DNA from 3 places in the Pseudomonas sp. B21-054 genome. Region 1 is predicted to be linked to each of the others. Evidence: predicted binding sites of a transcription regulator. Region 1 holds the regulator's gene; each other region holds the start of a gene.
What was found. The regulator sigma-54, encoded in region 1, starts transcription at its own class of promoters, with help from an activator protein. The targets are predictions, from matches to a motif close to ANTGGCATNNANNTTGCTNT.
Positions count from the first base shown of each region.

Region 2: LOY70_RS25305 (pilin) is a predicted target of sigma-54. The motif match lies at 2,979-2,998, and genes of this name have one in related genera.
Region 3: LOY70_RS08015 (flagellar basal body rod protein FlgF) is a predicted target of sigma-54. The motif match lies at 1,686-1,705, and genes of this name have one in related genera.

Region 1 is NZ_CP087204.1:1,076,195-1,081,482, forward strand. Features, by position in the region: gene LOY70_RS04540 (ZIP family metal transporter) at 1-90, shown strand, start outside; gene LOY70_RS04545 (HPr family phosphocarrier protein) at 310-585, opposite strand; gene rapZ (RNase adapter RapZ) at 601-1,458, opposite strand; gene ptsN (PTS IIA-like nitrogen regulatory protein PtsN) at 1,461-1,925, opposite strand; gene hpf (ribosome hibernation-promoting factor, HPF/YfiA family) at 1,938-2,246, opposite strand; gene LOY70_RS04565 (RNA polymerase factor sigma-54) at 2,323-3,816, opposite strand; gene lptB (LPS export ABC transporter ATP-binding protein) at 3,981-4,706, opposite strand; gene lptA (lipopolysaccharide transport periplasmic protein LptA) at 4,706-5,254, opposite strand; gene lptC (LPS export ABC transporter periplasmic protein LptC) at 5,241-5,288, opposite strand, start outside.
Region 2 is NZ_CP087204.1:5,835,000-5,840,287, reverse strand. Features, by position in the region: gene LOY70_RS25315 (type II secretion system F family protein) at 1-1,116, opposite strand, end outside; gene pilB (type IV-A pilus assembly ATPase PilB) at 1,119-2,819, opposite strand; gene LOY70_RS25305 (pilin) at 3,045-3,476, shown strand; gene LOY70_RS25300 (BON domain-containing protein) at 3,802-4,155, shown strand; partial or broken gene LOY70_RS25295 (DUF2845 domain-containing protein) at 4,491-4,786, opposite strand; gene LOY70_RS25290 (DUF748 domain-containing protein) at 4,788-5,288, opposite strand, start outside.
Region 3 is NZ_CP087204.1:1,802,037-1,807,324, forward strand. Features, by position in the region: gene LOY70_RS08010 (sigma-54-dependent transcriptional regulator) at 1-1,411, shown strand, start outside; gene LOY70_RS08015 (flagellar basal body rod protein FlgF) at 1,760-2,497, shown strand; gene flgG (flagellar basal-body rod protein FlgG) at 2,547-3,332, shown strand; gene flgH (flagellar basal body L-ring protein FlgH) at 3,385-4,080, shown strand; gene LOY70_RS08030 (flagellar basal body P-ring protein FlgI) at 4,111-5,196, shown strand; gene flgJ (flagellar assembly peptidoglycan hydrolase FlgJ) at 5,207-5,288, shown strand, end outside.

The DNA.
Region 1 (5,288 bases):
TCACGCCGCAATGGCCACGACAAGCTGGCGAGCCTGGGGTTGCTGGTGGGGTTTTGCCTGATGATGGTGATGGATACGGCGTTGGCGTGACGCAATGCCTTTGTGGCGAGGGAGCCGCCGCGTCTTCGACGCTGCGCTGTCGCGCAGGGAACTAGAGCGATCTGGTTTTTGATCGTTCCCACGCTCCCGCGTGGGAACGCCGCCAGGGACGCTCCGCGTTCCGCTTCTGCAAGGTGACGCAGGGCGTCACAGGATGCATTCCTTTGCTGCGCGTGGGAACGATCAATCCGCGCCTGCACCACAGGGGAATTATTCGCCTTCGTCGAAATACCTGTTGATCAGGTCCACCAGGGCATCCATCGCTTCCTGCGCTCGATCACCTTCGGTTTGCAGGTGGATTTTGGTGCCCTTGCCGGCTGCGAGCATCATCATCGCCATGATGCTTTTACCGTCGACCGTAGACTCAGGCGTGCGCCCGACCCGGATGGTGGTGTCCTTGAATTGACCGGCAATCCCGACGAACTTGGCCGACGCACGGGCATGCAAGCCCAGCTTGTTGATGATTTCAATTTCCCGAGCAGGCATCGCGATGTGAATCCTTTAGCTGAGGTCGCGGTGGCGAACCTGGACGTTCTTCAGGGATTGTTGCAGGAGCTGACCCAGGCGTTCGGTCAGGTAGACAGAGCGGTGATGGCCACCCGTGCAGCCGATGGCTATCGTGACGTAGGCGCGGTTGCTCGCGGCAAAGCGGGGCAGCCATTTGAGCAGGTAGCTGGAGATATCCTGGTACATGTCTTCGACATCCGGCTGGGCGGCCAGGTAGTCGATCACCGGCTGGTCGAGCCCGGACTGCTCACGCAATTCCGGTTTCCAATAAGGGTTGGGCAGGCAGCGCACATCGAACACCAGGTCGGCGTCTACCGGCATGCCACGCTTGAAACCGAAGGATTCCACCAGGAACGCCGTGCCTGGCTCCGGCTGGTTCAGCAGGCGCAACTTGATGGTGTCGCGTAGCTGATACAGGTTCAGGTTCGTGGTGTTGACCTTCAGGTCCGCCAGGTCGGCGATCGGGCCGAGCAGGTGGCTTTCGTCATGAATGGCTTCAGCCAGGGAACGGCTGGCGTTGCTCAGCGGGTGACGTCGACGGGTTTCGGAAAAGCGCTTGAGCAGCGTTTCTTCATCGGCGTCCAGGTACAGCACATCGCATTGGATATGCCGGTTGCGTACTTCCTCCAGCAACTCGGGGAAGCGCGACAGATGGCTTGGCAGGTTGCGTGCATCGATGGACACCGCCACCAGCGGTTGCGCCAGTTCAGTGTGGATCAAGGCGCGTTCGGCCAGCTCCGGCAGCAGGCCGGCCGGGAGGTTATCGATGCAATAGTAGCCGTTGTCCTCAAGCACATTGAGCGCCGTGCTTTTACCGGAGCCGGAGCGGCCACTGACAATGATCATGCGCATGTTTAATGACCGTTCTGCTCGTCCAGGACAACCTGATACAAGGCTTCGTTGCTCGGTGCGCTGCGCAGTTTTTCGCGAACTTCCTTGCGGTCCAGCATGCTGGCAATCTGGCGCAGCAGCTCGAGATGCGCATCGGTAGCCGCTTCCGGGACCAGCAGTACGAACAGCAGGTCGACCGGTGCGCCATCGATGGCGTCGAAATCTATGGGGGCTTCAAGGTGCAACAGCGCACTGATGGGCGCGGTACAACCCTTGAGGCGGCAGTGAGGAATGGCGATGCCGTTGCCAAAACCGGTGGAACCGAGTTTTTCACGGGCAACCAGGGCCTCGAAGACGTCCTGCATTTCCAGATCCGGCATTTCGCGGTGGATCAGGTTGGCGATTTGTTCGAGGGCTTTCTTTTTACTGCCGCCCGGCGCGTTCACCATGGAACGGCCGGGGGTCAGGATGGATTCTAGTCGGATCATGGATTGGGGGGGTTAACGACCGGTTGCGCCCTGGAGGAGGCTCTGGGTCTTTTCCTTATGCTTTTTAAGTTGGCGATCCAGCTTGTCGGTCAGCAGGTCAATTGCGGCATACATGTCTGAATGCTCCGCGTTGGCGACCACTTCTCCGCCGGGGATATGCAGCGTGGCTTCGATCTTCTGCAGCAGCTTCTCGACGTTCATCGTGACTTGCACGTTGGTGATCTTGTCGAAATGCCTCTCCAATCGGTCGAGTTTTTCGCCGATATAGGTGCGCAGGGGTTCGGTCACTTCCAGTTGGTGTCCACTGATGTTGACTTGCATACAGCTTCTCCTTCGTTGCCAGTGCATAAAGCGGCAGGCAGAAATGCCTGCCACTGGAACGCTGTGGCGTGGCCCGTTACATCAACCGCTTGCGTTCGCTCGAAGGTGCGATCCCGAGGGACTCGCGGTATTTGGCGACGGTACGGCGGGCCACCTGAATGCCTTGTGCCTCCAGTAAACCAGCGATCTTGCTGTCACTCAACGGCTTTTTCTGATTTTCCGCAGCGACCAGTTTTTTGATGATCGCGCGGATGGCCGTGGACGAGCATTCGCCGCCTTCGGAGGTGCTGACATGGCTGGAGAAAAAGTATTTCAATTCATAGATGCCCCGGGGGGTATGCATGAATTTCTGGGTGGTTACCCGGGATATCGTCGACTCGTGCATGCCCACCGCCTCGGCAATGTCATGCAGGACCAACGGTTTCATCGCTTCGTCGCCGTACTCCAGGAAGCCGCGCTGATGCTCGACGATCTGGGTGGCGACTTTCATCAGGGTTTCGTTGCGGCTTTGCAGGCTCTTGATGAACCAGCGTGCTTCCTGCAACTGGTTGCGCATGAAGGTGTTGTCGGCGCTGGTGTCGGCGCGCCTGACGAAACCGGCGTACTGGGCATTGACCCGCAGCTTGGGCACCGACTCCTGGTTGAGTTCCACCAGCCAGCGATCGTTGTGTTTGCGCACGATCACGTCAGGGACCACGTATTCGGGTTCGGTGGACTCGATCTGCGAGCCAGGGCGCGGGTTGAGGCTCTGGACCAGTTCGATCACCTGGCGCAGCTCGTCTTCCTTGAGTTTCATGCGGCGCATCAGTTGGCTGTAGTCGCGACCGCCCAGCAGGTCGATGTAATCGGTGACCAATCGCTTGGCTTCGGCCAGCCATGGCGTCTTGGCAGGCAACTGGCGCAGTTGCAGCAGCAGGCATTCGCCCAGGTTGCGGGCACCGATGCCGGCCGGTTCGAACTGCTGGATGCGATGGAGGACGGCTTCGATTTCGTCCAGCTCGATGTCCAGCTCGGGGTCGAAGGCTTCGAGGATTTCTTCGAGGGTCTCGTCCAGGTAGCCTTGATTGTTGATGCAATCGATCAGGGTCACGGCGATCAGGCGATCGGTATCGGACATCGGCGCCAGGTTCAGCTGCCACAGCAGATGGCTTTGCAGGCTCTCGCCGGCAGAGGTACGGGTGGTGAAGTCCCACTCGTCGTCATCGCTGCTGGGCAGGTTGCTGGCGCTGGTCTGGTAGACGTCTTCCCAGGCAGTGTCCACGGGCAGGTCGTTGGGGATGCGTTCATTCCATTCGCCATCCTCAAGGTTATCCACCGTCGGGGCGGCTTCCTGGTAGGAGGGTTCCGGAATTTCGGTATTGGTTTTTTGCTCGACGTTATCGGCCAGCGGATCGGTGTTGTCGAAGTCGTCGCCTTCTTCCTGGCGTTCGAGCATCGGATTGGACTCCAAGGCCTCCTGGATTTCCTGTTGCAGGTCCAGGGTCGACAATTGGAGCAGGCGGATGGCCTGTTGCAGCTGCGGTGTCATCGTCAGCTGCTGGCCCATTCTCAAGACTAGCGATGGTTTCATGGCAGGGGCTTAACACCTTATTCGCCGGCGCACATGCGCCATCCACTACAGGGCGCCGAAGCGCCAAACTTAAGCAAATTATATGCCTGAAACTGAAGTGTTTGCCTAGGGCGTCGCCATAATAAAATTAGCGACGCCCTGGCGATTGGCCAGACACTTTGCGCTTACAGGCGGAACTCATGGCCCAAGTACACTTCCTTGACCAGGTCATTGGCCAGGATGGCCGCGGAATCGCCTTCGGCGATCAGTTGGCCGTCATTGACGATATAGGCGGTTTCGCAGATATCCAGGGTCTCGCGCACGTTGTGGTCGGTGATCAGCACGCCGATCCCCTTGGCCTTGAGGTGATGGATGATCTGTTTGATGTCACCCACCGAAATCGGGTCCACGCCGGCGAACGGTTCGTCGAGCAGGATGAATTTCGGCGCGGTGGCCAGGGCGCGGGCGATTTCCACGCGGCGTCGTTCGCCGCCGGACAGGCTCATGCCCAGGTTGTCGCGGATGTGGCTGATGTGGAATTCCTGCAGCAGGCTTTCCAGCTCCTGGCGGCGGCCGGCCTTGTCGAGCTCCTTGCGGGTCTCGAGGATGGCCATGATGTTGTCGGCCACCGACAGCTTGCGGAAGATCGACGCTTCCTGTGGCAGATAGCCGATGCCGGCCTTTGCCCGGCCGTGCATCGGCTGGTGGCTGACGTCCAGGTCGTCGATCAGCACGCGGCCCTGATCGGCCTGGACCAGGCCGACGATCATGTAGAAGCAGGTGGTCTTGCCCGCGCCGTTGGGGCCGAGCAGGCCGACGATCTGGCCGCTGTCGATAGACAGGCTGACATCACGCACGACTTGGCGGCTCTTGTAGCTCTTGGCCAGATGCTGAGCTTTCAGAGTTGCCATTACGGGGCCTTCTGCTCGTCGGTTTTCTTTTTCGGCTGGATCACCATGTCGATGCGTGGGCGCGATTCGGTGACCTTGCTGCCGGTGGCACGACCGGCGCTGGCCAGTTTTTTGTTCGTGTCATAGACGATTTTCTCGCCTTGGGTGACGTTGCCGTCCTTGTCGACGACCTTGGCGCGGTCGATCAGCACGACACGGTCCTGGGATGCGTGATACTGGATGGTCACCCCGTAGCCTTGCACAGGCTTGGTGTCGCCGGCGGTCTGGATCTGTTCGAAGTAGGCCAGGTTGCCCACCGAGGTCACCACGTCGATATCGCCGGACTGGGTGCGGGTAATGGTCACGGTGTTGCCGGTGACCTTCATCGAGCCCTGGGTGATGATCACGTCACCCTTGTAGGTGGCTACACCGTTCTTGTCGTCCAGCTGGGCGTCGTCGGCCTGGATGCGGATAGGTTGGTCACGATCGTTGGGAAGAGCCCAGGCGCTCGCGCTTCCCAGTGCTGCGCCCAGACTGAGCAAAATAGGGAGGGTTTTAGCGAGCTTCATACTGTCCTCTTACGTTCGATAGCAGGTGTATCCT
Region 2 (5,288 bases), 2.1 Mb from region 1:
GGTGAGGTTGTCCACCAGATTGTCTACCTCGGCCTCATAAAAACTCGCCACTTTGTCGAGCATGTCGTCCAGTGCACCGGACTCCTCGCCGATAGCGGTCATCTGGATCGCCAGGTTGGGAAAGATGCCTGAGGCGCGCATGGAAAAATTCAACTGCATGCCGGTCGAGACATCCTGGCGGATGCGCTGCACCGCGCGTTTGAACACCACGTTGCCGGTGGCGCCCGAGACCGAATCCAGTGCCTCTACCAGCGGTACGCCGGCGGCGAAGGTGGTGGAGAGCGTACGGGCGTAGCGGGCCACGGCGGACTTGTACATCAAGGTGCCTATCAGCGGCAGCTTGAGCAGCCATTTATCCCGCCAGTCACGAAAGGCCTCGGAACGCCTGAGGGCGTATTTCACGCCAAAAAACGTCCCCACAAACCCGCCAAGCACCACCCACCACCATTGCTGCAGGAATTCCGACAGGCCGATGACCATCACCGTGAAGGCCGGTAGCTGTGCGCCGAACCCTGAAAAGACCGATTCGAATTGCGGCACGACCTTGACCAGCAGGATGCCGGTGACCACGGCCGCGACCACCACCACGGCCGCCGGGTAGGTCATGGCTTTCTTGATCTTGGCCTTGAGTGCTTCGCTCTTTTCCTTGTAGGTCGCGACCCGATCCAGCAGCGTGTCGAGGGCGCCGGCCTGTTCCCCGGCATCCACCAGGTTGCAGTACAAATCGTCGAAATACTGCGGGCATTTGCGCAACGACGCCGCGAAGCTGTTGCCGGCGGCGACTTCCTGTTTCACCTCGTCCACCAGCTTGCGCATATTGGCGTTGTCGAAGCCTTCGCCAATGATGTCGAACGCTTGCAACAGGGGCACGCCTGCCTTGAGCATCGTTGCCATCTGGCGGGTGAACAGGGCGATGTCCAACGGCTTGATGCGCTTGCCCTTGCTGAATATCGAGGTGGATTTCTTGCGTACCTTCTCCGGGTTGATGCCCTGTTTGCGTAACTGAGCCTTGATCAGGGCTGGGCTCTGACCGGTCAGTTCACCGCTCATTTTCGTGCCTTTGCGGTCTTTGCCTTCCCACGTGTAGACATCGGTTTTGACTGCTTTGACCGCCATGTTCAATCCTTGGTGACCCGGTTGATTTCCTCGAGGCTGGTGACGCCCTGCATCACTTTTTGCAACCCCGAGGTACGTAGGTCGTTGAAACCGTCTTTACGCATTTGCAGGTCGATTTCCAGCGAGTTGCCCTCGGCCATGATCAACCGTTGCAGGTCAGGCGTGTTCTTGACCACTTCGTAGACCCCCACGCGCCCTTTGTAACCGTGGTTGCACTGTTCACAACCGACCGGCTCATAGATTGTGAATGTGCCGATGCGTTCCCGGGGGAAACCTTCCTTGAGCAGGGTTTCCTCGGGAATCTCGATGGCTTTCTTACAGTGGGTACACAGCTTGCGCGCCAGCCGTTGGGCGATGATCAGGTGCACCGCCGTGGCAATGTTGAAGCCCGGGATGCCCATGTTCTGCAGGCGGATCAGGGTCTCGGCGGCGCTGTTGGTGTGCAGCGTAGAGAGTACCAAATGCCCGGTCTGGGCGGCCTTGATGGCGATTTCGGCGGTTTCCAGGTCGCGGATCTCGCCGACCATGATCACATCCGGGTCCTGGCGCAGGAACGAGCGCAGGGCCTGGGCAAAATCCAGCCCCTGGCGTGGGTTCACGTTGACCTGGTTGATGCCTTCCATGTTGATTTCCACCGGGTCTTCGGCGGTGGAAATGTTGATGTCCACGGTGTTGAGGATATTCAGCCCGGTGTACAGCGACACGGTCTTGCCCGAACCGGTCGGCCCGGTCACCAGGATCAGCCCTTGTGGCTGTTTGAGGGCCGCCATGTACAGGTCTTTCTGATCCGGCTCGTAGCCCAGGGCATCGATGCCCATTTGCGCACTGGACGGATCGAGGATCCGGATCACCACTTTCTCGCCCCAGAGCGTGGGCAGGGTGTTGACCCGGAAGTCGATGGATTTGTTTTTCGACAGGCGCATTTTCAGCCGCCCGTCCTGGGGTTTGCGCCGTTCGGAGATATCGAGGCTGGCCATGACCTTCAGGCGTGCGGCGATGCGGGTGGCCAACTGGATCGGTGGCTTGGCCACTTCCCGCAGCATGCCATCGGTGCGCACCCGCACTCGGTAGGTTTTTTCATAGGGCTCGAAATGCAGGTCGGAAGAGCCGCCCTTGATCGCGTCCAGCAACATCTTGTTGACGAAGCGCACCACCGGGGCGTCGTCGGTGTCCTGGCCGCCGATGGCGTCCTGCTTGGAATCGTCGATCGCTTCGATGTCCAGACCATCGAGGTCGACATCGCCCATGCCTTCCAGGCCCGTGCTGCTGGATTCGAAAAACTTTTCGATGGCGTCGCTGAGCTTGTCGTCCTCCACCAGGATGGCTTCGGTGGTCAGGCCGGTACTGAATTGAATGTCATTGATAGCCTGGTGATTGGTCGGGTCGGAGATGCCCACGAACAACTTGTTGCCGCGCCGCCATAGGGGCAGGGCGTGATGTTGGCGCACCAGTTTCTCGCTGACCAGGCCGATGGGCTGGGTGTCCTTGTCCAGGCTGTTGAGGTCCAGCAGGGCGACGCCGAAATGCTCCGAGGCAATTTCGGCAACCCGGCGGCTCTGCACCAGTTTGTTTTGCACCAGATAACTGACCAAGGGCATGCGACTGCGCTGGGCCTGTTGGTACGCCTGCTGCGCACTTTGCTCGGTGATCAGTTCGGCCAGCACCAATTGCTTGGTCAGGCCGCTGAGGGCGATGTCAGTCATGGGGATACCGGCGGTGAACAGTTCATGACTTATAGCCTAGTCAAGCATCGACGCCAAACCAGCGGGGCAGGGTGACAAAAAACGTCAGATAGTGCGGTTGTTGGGGTAGGACGTAGGTGTTGTACGGGGTGCGGCCCCTTGTGGGCCGGGTTGCAAAGGGTTGGCATGTGCCATGCAACGGCCGTTTCAGGTCATGAGATTTCGCCTCATGCATTGGAGATGTCTATGAATAAGCAGAGTGGTTTTACCCTGATCGAGCTGCTGATCGTTGTGGCGATCATCGGTATTCTGGCGACCTTTGCGTTGCCGCAATATTCCAAGTATCAGGCGCGGGCCAAGGCGACGGCGGGGTTGGCGGAAATTTCTGCGTTAAAGGTGCCGTATGAGGACGCCATGAATCAAGGCACTGATCCGTCCACGACTAACATGAACATAACCTCGCCTACCAGCAATTGTGAACTTACAGTTACGGGTACCGCTTCGGCCGGATCAGGTACTATCATTTGTAAGCTGGTTAAGTCGCCTGCCGCCGTGGCAGGTAAGACGATCACGCTCTCCCGCTCGACGGCAGGCGCCTGGACGTGTGGTTCTAATGCCGATCAGGAATTCTTGCCGGCCGGCTGTACCGGTGGCGCTGCGGCTCCTACCGGAGGTTAAGGAATTCGAACTTGATTTGATTTGATCTGGGCTGCGTAGCGGCCCTTTTTATGGCTGCTGGGAACTTCGGCGGGAACGATTTCGGGCTTTACTGAAAACCCTCTGCAATTCATAAGCTTAGAATTTGACCCAAACCCGCAACTTGCATGTCCAGAATCAACGGTTCATGCATTTTGCATGATTATGAAAATTGCCGCTTCGCTTAACTTATTGATTTAAAACGATTTAATTAATTTTTCAAAACTGGCACAGCCTTCGCACTACTCCTGATAACCCTGCCGGGATGCACCTCCGGCAGTTTTTGAGAAAAACAGGAGTTACTCGTATGAAGAAGTTCGCTATCACTGCCGCCGCTGCTACCGCACTGACCCTGACCATGGCTAGCGCATTCGCCGAGACCACTCAAGCAACTCAGGCTCCAATGATGCTGGCTGCTGGCGAAGTGACAGAGGCCAAGGAAGCTACCTCCGACACCTGGATCACCACCAAGGTCAAAGCTGACCTGGTCACCGAAAAAGGCATTCCAGGCACTGATATCAAAGTCGAAACCAACAAAGGTGTTGTGTCCCTATCTTCGATGACCAAAGTCACGGAGGCACAAAAGGACACCGCTGTGGCGATCGCCAAGAAAATCAAAGGCGTCAAAGCCGTATCGGCTGACGGCCTGAAAGCCGAATAAGGCTTAAGACTTCTCGCCTGGACTGGGAGAAGGCGCGGCAAGCGGGCCTAGATATACGTTTGCCGTCGCTTTGGAGTTCATGCGAAAGGCCACACGGACGTGGCCATTACAGGCCCCCGGCATTCGTGCCGGGGGCCTGTTCTATTCTGGGGTGGATCAATCTGTGGGTCAGCGGTTGCGGATTAGTCTGTAGGATCGAGTTGCCGCCATCGCGAGCAAGCTCGCTCCCACAGGAGGATGGCGGTCAATATTGATGTTGCGGTCACCCAAAACAATGTGGGAGCGAGCTTGCTCGCAATGGCGGCAGCACATTCAACGCCTCTGTAAGGACAAGCTCAGCGCCCCCGCTTGCTGGTGATCTGCACCAGCCGGTTCCCTTCGAAACGCAAGTACTGGTACATGCCGTTGTTGGGCCCGTAGGTCCATTCTTCCACCGGGTATTCTTCCCGGCGATTGACACTGCGTTTATAGCCCAGATCATCCTGCGCCACAGGCTGCCCGCACTTTTGCAGCACTTCGCTCGAGCGGTCGCCGACGCTGATCAACTGGCTGCCGCAACGCAGCGTATCGGCGCCGTCGCTTGGCCTGCGGCGAGCAGTAGACCCAGGCTGAGCCCATACAAACGCTTCATGTCATTCAGCATCCAGATGCAGTGGGGTAATCACGCGACCGTCGCTTTCGGCCTGGCCTAGGCTGGCGTCGATGAAGTACACGCGGTCGTCGGCCAGGCGGCCTTTGTCCACCAGGAAGTCCTTGATGCTGCTGGCCCGTTCTTGCCCCAGTTGGCGCAAGAGCACGTCGCTGCCGCTCCAGAACTTGATCACGCCTTCGCGCAGTTTCTCGATACGCGCCTTTTTATCCAATTGCGTCCATTCGGCCGGCGGCTGGGTCTTGAGGCGCGTGCGATAGATGCCTTCGAGCAGCGGTGGTTTTTCATCCTCGGGCACTTCCAGCAACGAGGCCTGGGCTGGCACTTTGTCGCCTCGGCGCTGGAGCATCTTGTAATAGTTGTACTGGTATTCGCGCTCTAAACGCTGGGCGGCGAGCAGCGGGCCGTCGCTGCCTTCGGCGGCGGTGCCTTCGATCTCCAGGCGCAGCTCCGGACGCTTGCCGAGGGCTTCGGACAGTTTCAG
Region 3 (5,288 bases), 730 kb from region 1:
TCAGTTCCAGGCGCTACGGCCGAAATTCGAAGGCATCGCCGGGGTATTTGGCGTCAAGCGCGTGGGGCTGATGCCCAGCGAGCGGCGGCACATGGAGCTCAACGCCTTGCTCGGTGCCTTGGAGTTTCCGGTGCTGTCCATCGACATGGGCGGCTCCATCGTCGCCGCCAACCGGGCAGCGGCGCAGTTGCTCGGGGTGCGGGTGGACGAAGTACCGGGGATTCCGCTGTCCCGCTATGCCGAGGATTTCGATTTGCCGGAGCTGGTGCGGGCCAACCAGTCGCGGATCAACGGACTGCGGGTCAAGGTCAAGGGCGATGTGTTCCTGGCCGACATCGCCCCGCTGCAATCGGAGCACGACGACAGCGAGGCCATGGCCGGCGCCGTGTTGACGTTGCACCGGGCCGACCGGGTGGGCGAGCGTATCTATAACGTGCGCAAGCAGGAATTGCGCGGCTTCGACAGTATTTTCCAAAGCTCCAAGGTGATGGCGGCGGTGGTCCGTGAGGCCCGGCGCATGGCGCCCTTGGACGCGCCGCTACTGATAGAGGGCGAGACCGGCACTGGCAAGGAATTGCTGGCCCGCGCCTGCCACCTGGCGAGCCCCCGCGGGCAATCGCCGTTGATGGCACTTAACTGTGCCGGGCTGCCGGAATCCATGGCTGAGACCGAGCTGTTCGGCTACGGTCCCGGCGCCTTCGAGGGCGCCCGGGCGGAAGGCAAGCTCGGCCTGTTGGAACTGACCGCCGGCGGTACGCTGTTTCTCGACGGCGTTGGAGAAATGAGCCCGCGCCTGCAAGTGAAACTGCTGCGCTTTCTGCAGGACGGGTGCTTCCGGCGTGTCGGCAGCGATGAAGAGGTGTACCTGGACGTCAGGGTGATCTGCGCCACCCAGGTGGATTTGTCCGAACTCTGCGCCCGGGGAGAATTCCGTCAGGATTTGTACCATCGCTTGAACGTCCTCTCGCTGCACATCCCGCCACTGCGCGAATGCCTTGATGGCCTGGCGCCGCTGGTGGAGCATTTTCTCGACCAGGCCAGTCGCCAGATCGGTTGTCCGCTGCCCAAACTGGCCCCGGCGGCGATGGACCGTCTCAGTCACTACCATTGGCCGGGCAACGTCCGGCAGCTGGAAAACGTGCTGTTCCAGGCTGTTTCCCTGTGCGACGGCGGCACGGTGAAGGCCGAGCATATCCGCCTGCCGGACTATGGCGTGCGTCAGCCCCTTGGCGATTTTTCCCTCGAAGGAGGCCTGTCCGACATTGTCGGGCGTTTCGAGAAAGCGGTGCTGGAGCGCCTGTATTCCGAACACCCCAGCAGCCGGCAACTGGGCAAGCGGTTGGGGGTTTCCCATACCACCATTGCCAATAAGTTGCGCGAATATGAAGTCGGCAAAGACTCCGGAGCGTAATCAATTGTGGCGAGGGGATTTATCCCCGCTGGGCCGCGTAGCAGCCCCAAAGCAGTCAACCCGACACACTTTAATTGTCTGTTTTCAGGGGCGCTTCGCACCCCAGCGGGGATAAATCCCCTCGCCACAAAAATGTGGTGCAGTTGCCGGATGGGTATACCTTTGCCTTGCAGCGGCACGATACCGCCGGTTTTTCGTCTTCGATATACCTCCCATAATCCCTTCCAGCGCCCTCAAGCCCTTTGTTTACCGGGCCCTGTGGCGCCAGAAAAAAGTTGGTCTGCAAATTGCTTAAGGCTGTGCAACACAGCAGTGGGCGGCAAACGTCCGGCATGCAGAGGAACGACAGTGGACAAGTACCTTTATGTGGCAATGACCGGCGCCAGCCAGAACGCGCTGGCGCAGCGGGCCCATGCCAACAACCTGGCGAACATCTCCACCAACGGTTTTCAGAAAGACCTGGAGCAGGCCCGCTCGATGCCTGTATTCGGTGACAGCTTTCCGGCGCGGGCGTTTGCCATGTCCGAGCGACCTGCCACTGACTTCACCCCGGGCGCGCTGGTGGAAACCGGTCGTGACCTCGACGTCGCGGTCAGCGGGCCGGGCTGGATGGCCGTGCAGAATCCCGATGGCGGTGAAAGCTACGTGCGCACCGGCAGCCTCAATGTCGATGCCCTGGGCGTACTGCGGGCCGGCAACGGCATGCCGGTAATGGGCAACGGTGGTCCGATCGCCGTGCCGCCGGAGCAGAAAATCGAAATCGGCCAGGACGGCACCATCAGCATTCGCGCCATGGGTGAAGGCCCGCGGGTGATGGCTGAAGTGGACCGCATCAAGCTGGTCAACCCGGACCTCAAGAACATGACCAAGGGCCTGGACGGCTCGATCCGGACCAAGGACGGCCAGCCGGCGCCCATCGATGGCAACGTGCAGCTGGTCTCCGGCTTCCAGGAAGCGAGCAACGTCAATGCCGTTGACGAGATGACGTCGGTGCTGGCCCTGGCCAAGCAATTCGAGCTTCACGTCAAGATGATGAACACCGCCAAAGAAGGCGACGAGGCCATGGCCCGGGTCTTGCAGATCTAATCATTAATTACAGCGCTGCGCCGAAAAACAGGCGTACGAGGAGAATCGAATGCTTCCGGCTCTATGGGTTGCCAAAACAGGTCTGTCCGCCCAGGACACTAACCTGACGACCATTTCCAACAACCTGGCGAACGTCTCGACCACGGGTTTCAAGCGTGATCGCGCTGAGTTCCAGGACCTGCTGTACCAGGTCAAACGCCAGCCAGGCGCCCAGTCGACCCAGGACAGCGAACTGCCGTCGGGCCTGCAAGTGGGTACCGGTGTGCGCATTGTCGGCACCCAGAAAAACTTCACGGCCGGCAGCCTGCAAACCACCGAGCAACCACTGGACATGGCCATCGACGGTCGCGGTTTCTTCCAGATTCTGCAGCCGGACGGCACCACGTCCTACACCCGTGACGGTACGTTCCACCTCGACTCCAATGGCCAGATCGTCAACGCCAGCGGTTTCGCCCTGGAACCGGCCATCATTATCCCGAACGATGCCCAAACCTTCACCGTAGGCCGCGACGGCACGGTGTCCATCACAGTGGCGGGCAACCCGGCTTCCCAAGTGATCGGCAACCTGCAGACCGCCGATTTCATCAACCCGGCCGGCCTGCAATCAGCGGGCAACAACCTGTTCCTGGAAACCGCCGCCAGTGGCGCGCCGCAAGTCGGCACACCGGGCCTCAACGGTTTTGGCACCACGCTGCAGAACACCCTGGAAACGTCCAACGTGAGCACCGTGGAGGAGATGGTCAACATGATCACCACCCAGCGCGCCTACGAGATGAACTCCAAGGTGATCTCCACCGCCGACCAGATGCTCTCGTTCGTTACGCAGAATCTGTAATCACGTCTATAGAGGCGGCCTGAGGTCGCCTGCAACACCGAGAGGTAGGGTCATGAATCGCTTCGTATCTGTTCTGGCACTGAGTGGCATCACCGCACTCGCGGGCTGTGTCGGGCCAACGCCCAAGCCCAATGACCCGTACTACGCTCCGGTGTTGCCGCGCACGCCATTGCCGGCCGCTGCCAACAATGGCTCGATCTACCAGGCCGGTTTCGAACAGAACCTGTACAGCGACCGCAAGGCCTTCCGGGTCGGTGACATCATCACCATCACCCTGAACGAACGGACCCAAGCCAGCAAGAACGCCAACGCGCAGATCGACAAGACCAGCCAGACCAGCGTCGGCCTGACGTCGTTGTTCGGCTCCAGCCTGACCACCAATAACCCGATCGGCGGCGGTGACCTGAGCCTCAACGCCGGTTACGGTTCCGACCGGGCCAGCAAGGGCGACAGCAAGTCCGGCCAGAGCAACAGCCTGACCGGTTCGATCACCGTGACCGTCGCCGATGTATTGCCCAACGGCATTATCGTCGTACGGGGCGAGAAGTGGCTGACCCTCAACACGGGTGACGAGCTGGTGCGCATCGCCGGCATGGTTCGCGCCGATGACATCGCCACCGATAACACGGTTTCGTCGACCCGGGTGGCCGACGCTCGTATCACCTACTCGGGCACTGGTGCCTTTGCCGATGCGAGTCAGCCGGGTTGGTTCGACCGTTTCTTCCTCAGCCCGAAATTCCCTTTCTAGGTGGCCCAGTTGAATCTTAAGCAGCTGTTGATGGGTGCGTTGGTGATGTCGGCAGCCTTTACCGCTCAAGCCGAGCGTCTGAAGGATATCGCCAGCATTTCCGGCGTGCGTTCCAACCAGTTGATCGGCTACGGCCTGGTCGTGGGCCTGAACGGCACCGGTGACCAGACCACCCAGACCCCGTTCACCCTGCAGACCTTCAACAACATGCTGTCGCAGTTTGGCATCAAGGTACCGGCAGGTTCCGGCAACGTGCAGTTGAAAAACGTCGCGGCGGTGTCGATCAGTGCCGATCTGCCGGCGTTCGCCAAGCCCGGCCAGCAGGTGGATATCACCGTTTCTTCCATTGGTAACTCCAAGAGCCTGCGTGGCGGCACCTTGCTGCTGACGCCGCTCAAGGGTATCGACGGCAACGTCTACGCCATCGCCCAGGGCAACCTGGTGGTGGGCGGTTTCGATGCTGAGGGGCGCGATGGCTCGAAGATCACCGTCAACGTTCCGTCGGCCGGTCGCATCCCTGGCGGTGCATCGGTGGAACGTGCGGTGCCGAGCGGTTTCAACCAGGGCAACAGCCTGACCCTGAACCTCAACCGTTCCGATTTCACCACCGCCAAGCGCATCGTCGACAAGATCAACGACCTGCTGGGCCCAGGCGTGGCCCAGGCGCTCGATGGCGGCTCGATTCGCGTCACTGCGCCGCTCGATCCGAGCCAGCGGGTCGACTACCTGTCGATCCTGGAAAACCTTGAGGTCGATCCGGGCCAGGCCGTGGCGAAAGTGATCATCAACTCGCGTACCGGTACCATCGTGATCGGCCAGAACGTCAAGGTTTCTCCGGCCGCCGTGACCCACGGCAGCCTGACCGTGACCATCACCGAAGACCCGATCGTCAGCCAGCCGGGACCGTTGTCCAACGGCCAGACCGCCGTGGTACCCCGTTCGCGGGTCAATGCCGAGCAAGAAGCCAAGCCGATGTTCAAGTTCGGCCCGGGCACTACCCTGGATGAAATCGTCCGGGCAGTGAACCAGGTCGGCGCGGCGCCGGGCGACTTGATGGCGATTCTCGAAGCCTTGAAGCAGGCCGGCGCGTTGCAAGCCGACCTGATCGTGATTTGAGGACCGATCCATGGACATGCGCAAGGGCACTTTGATCAGCGGCGATTCGGGCTCCTACTCGGACTTGAACCGCCTGAACCAGCTCAAGGTTG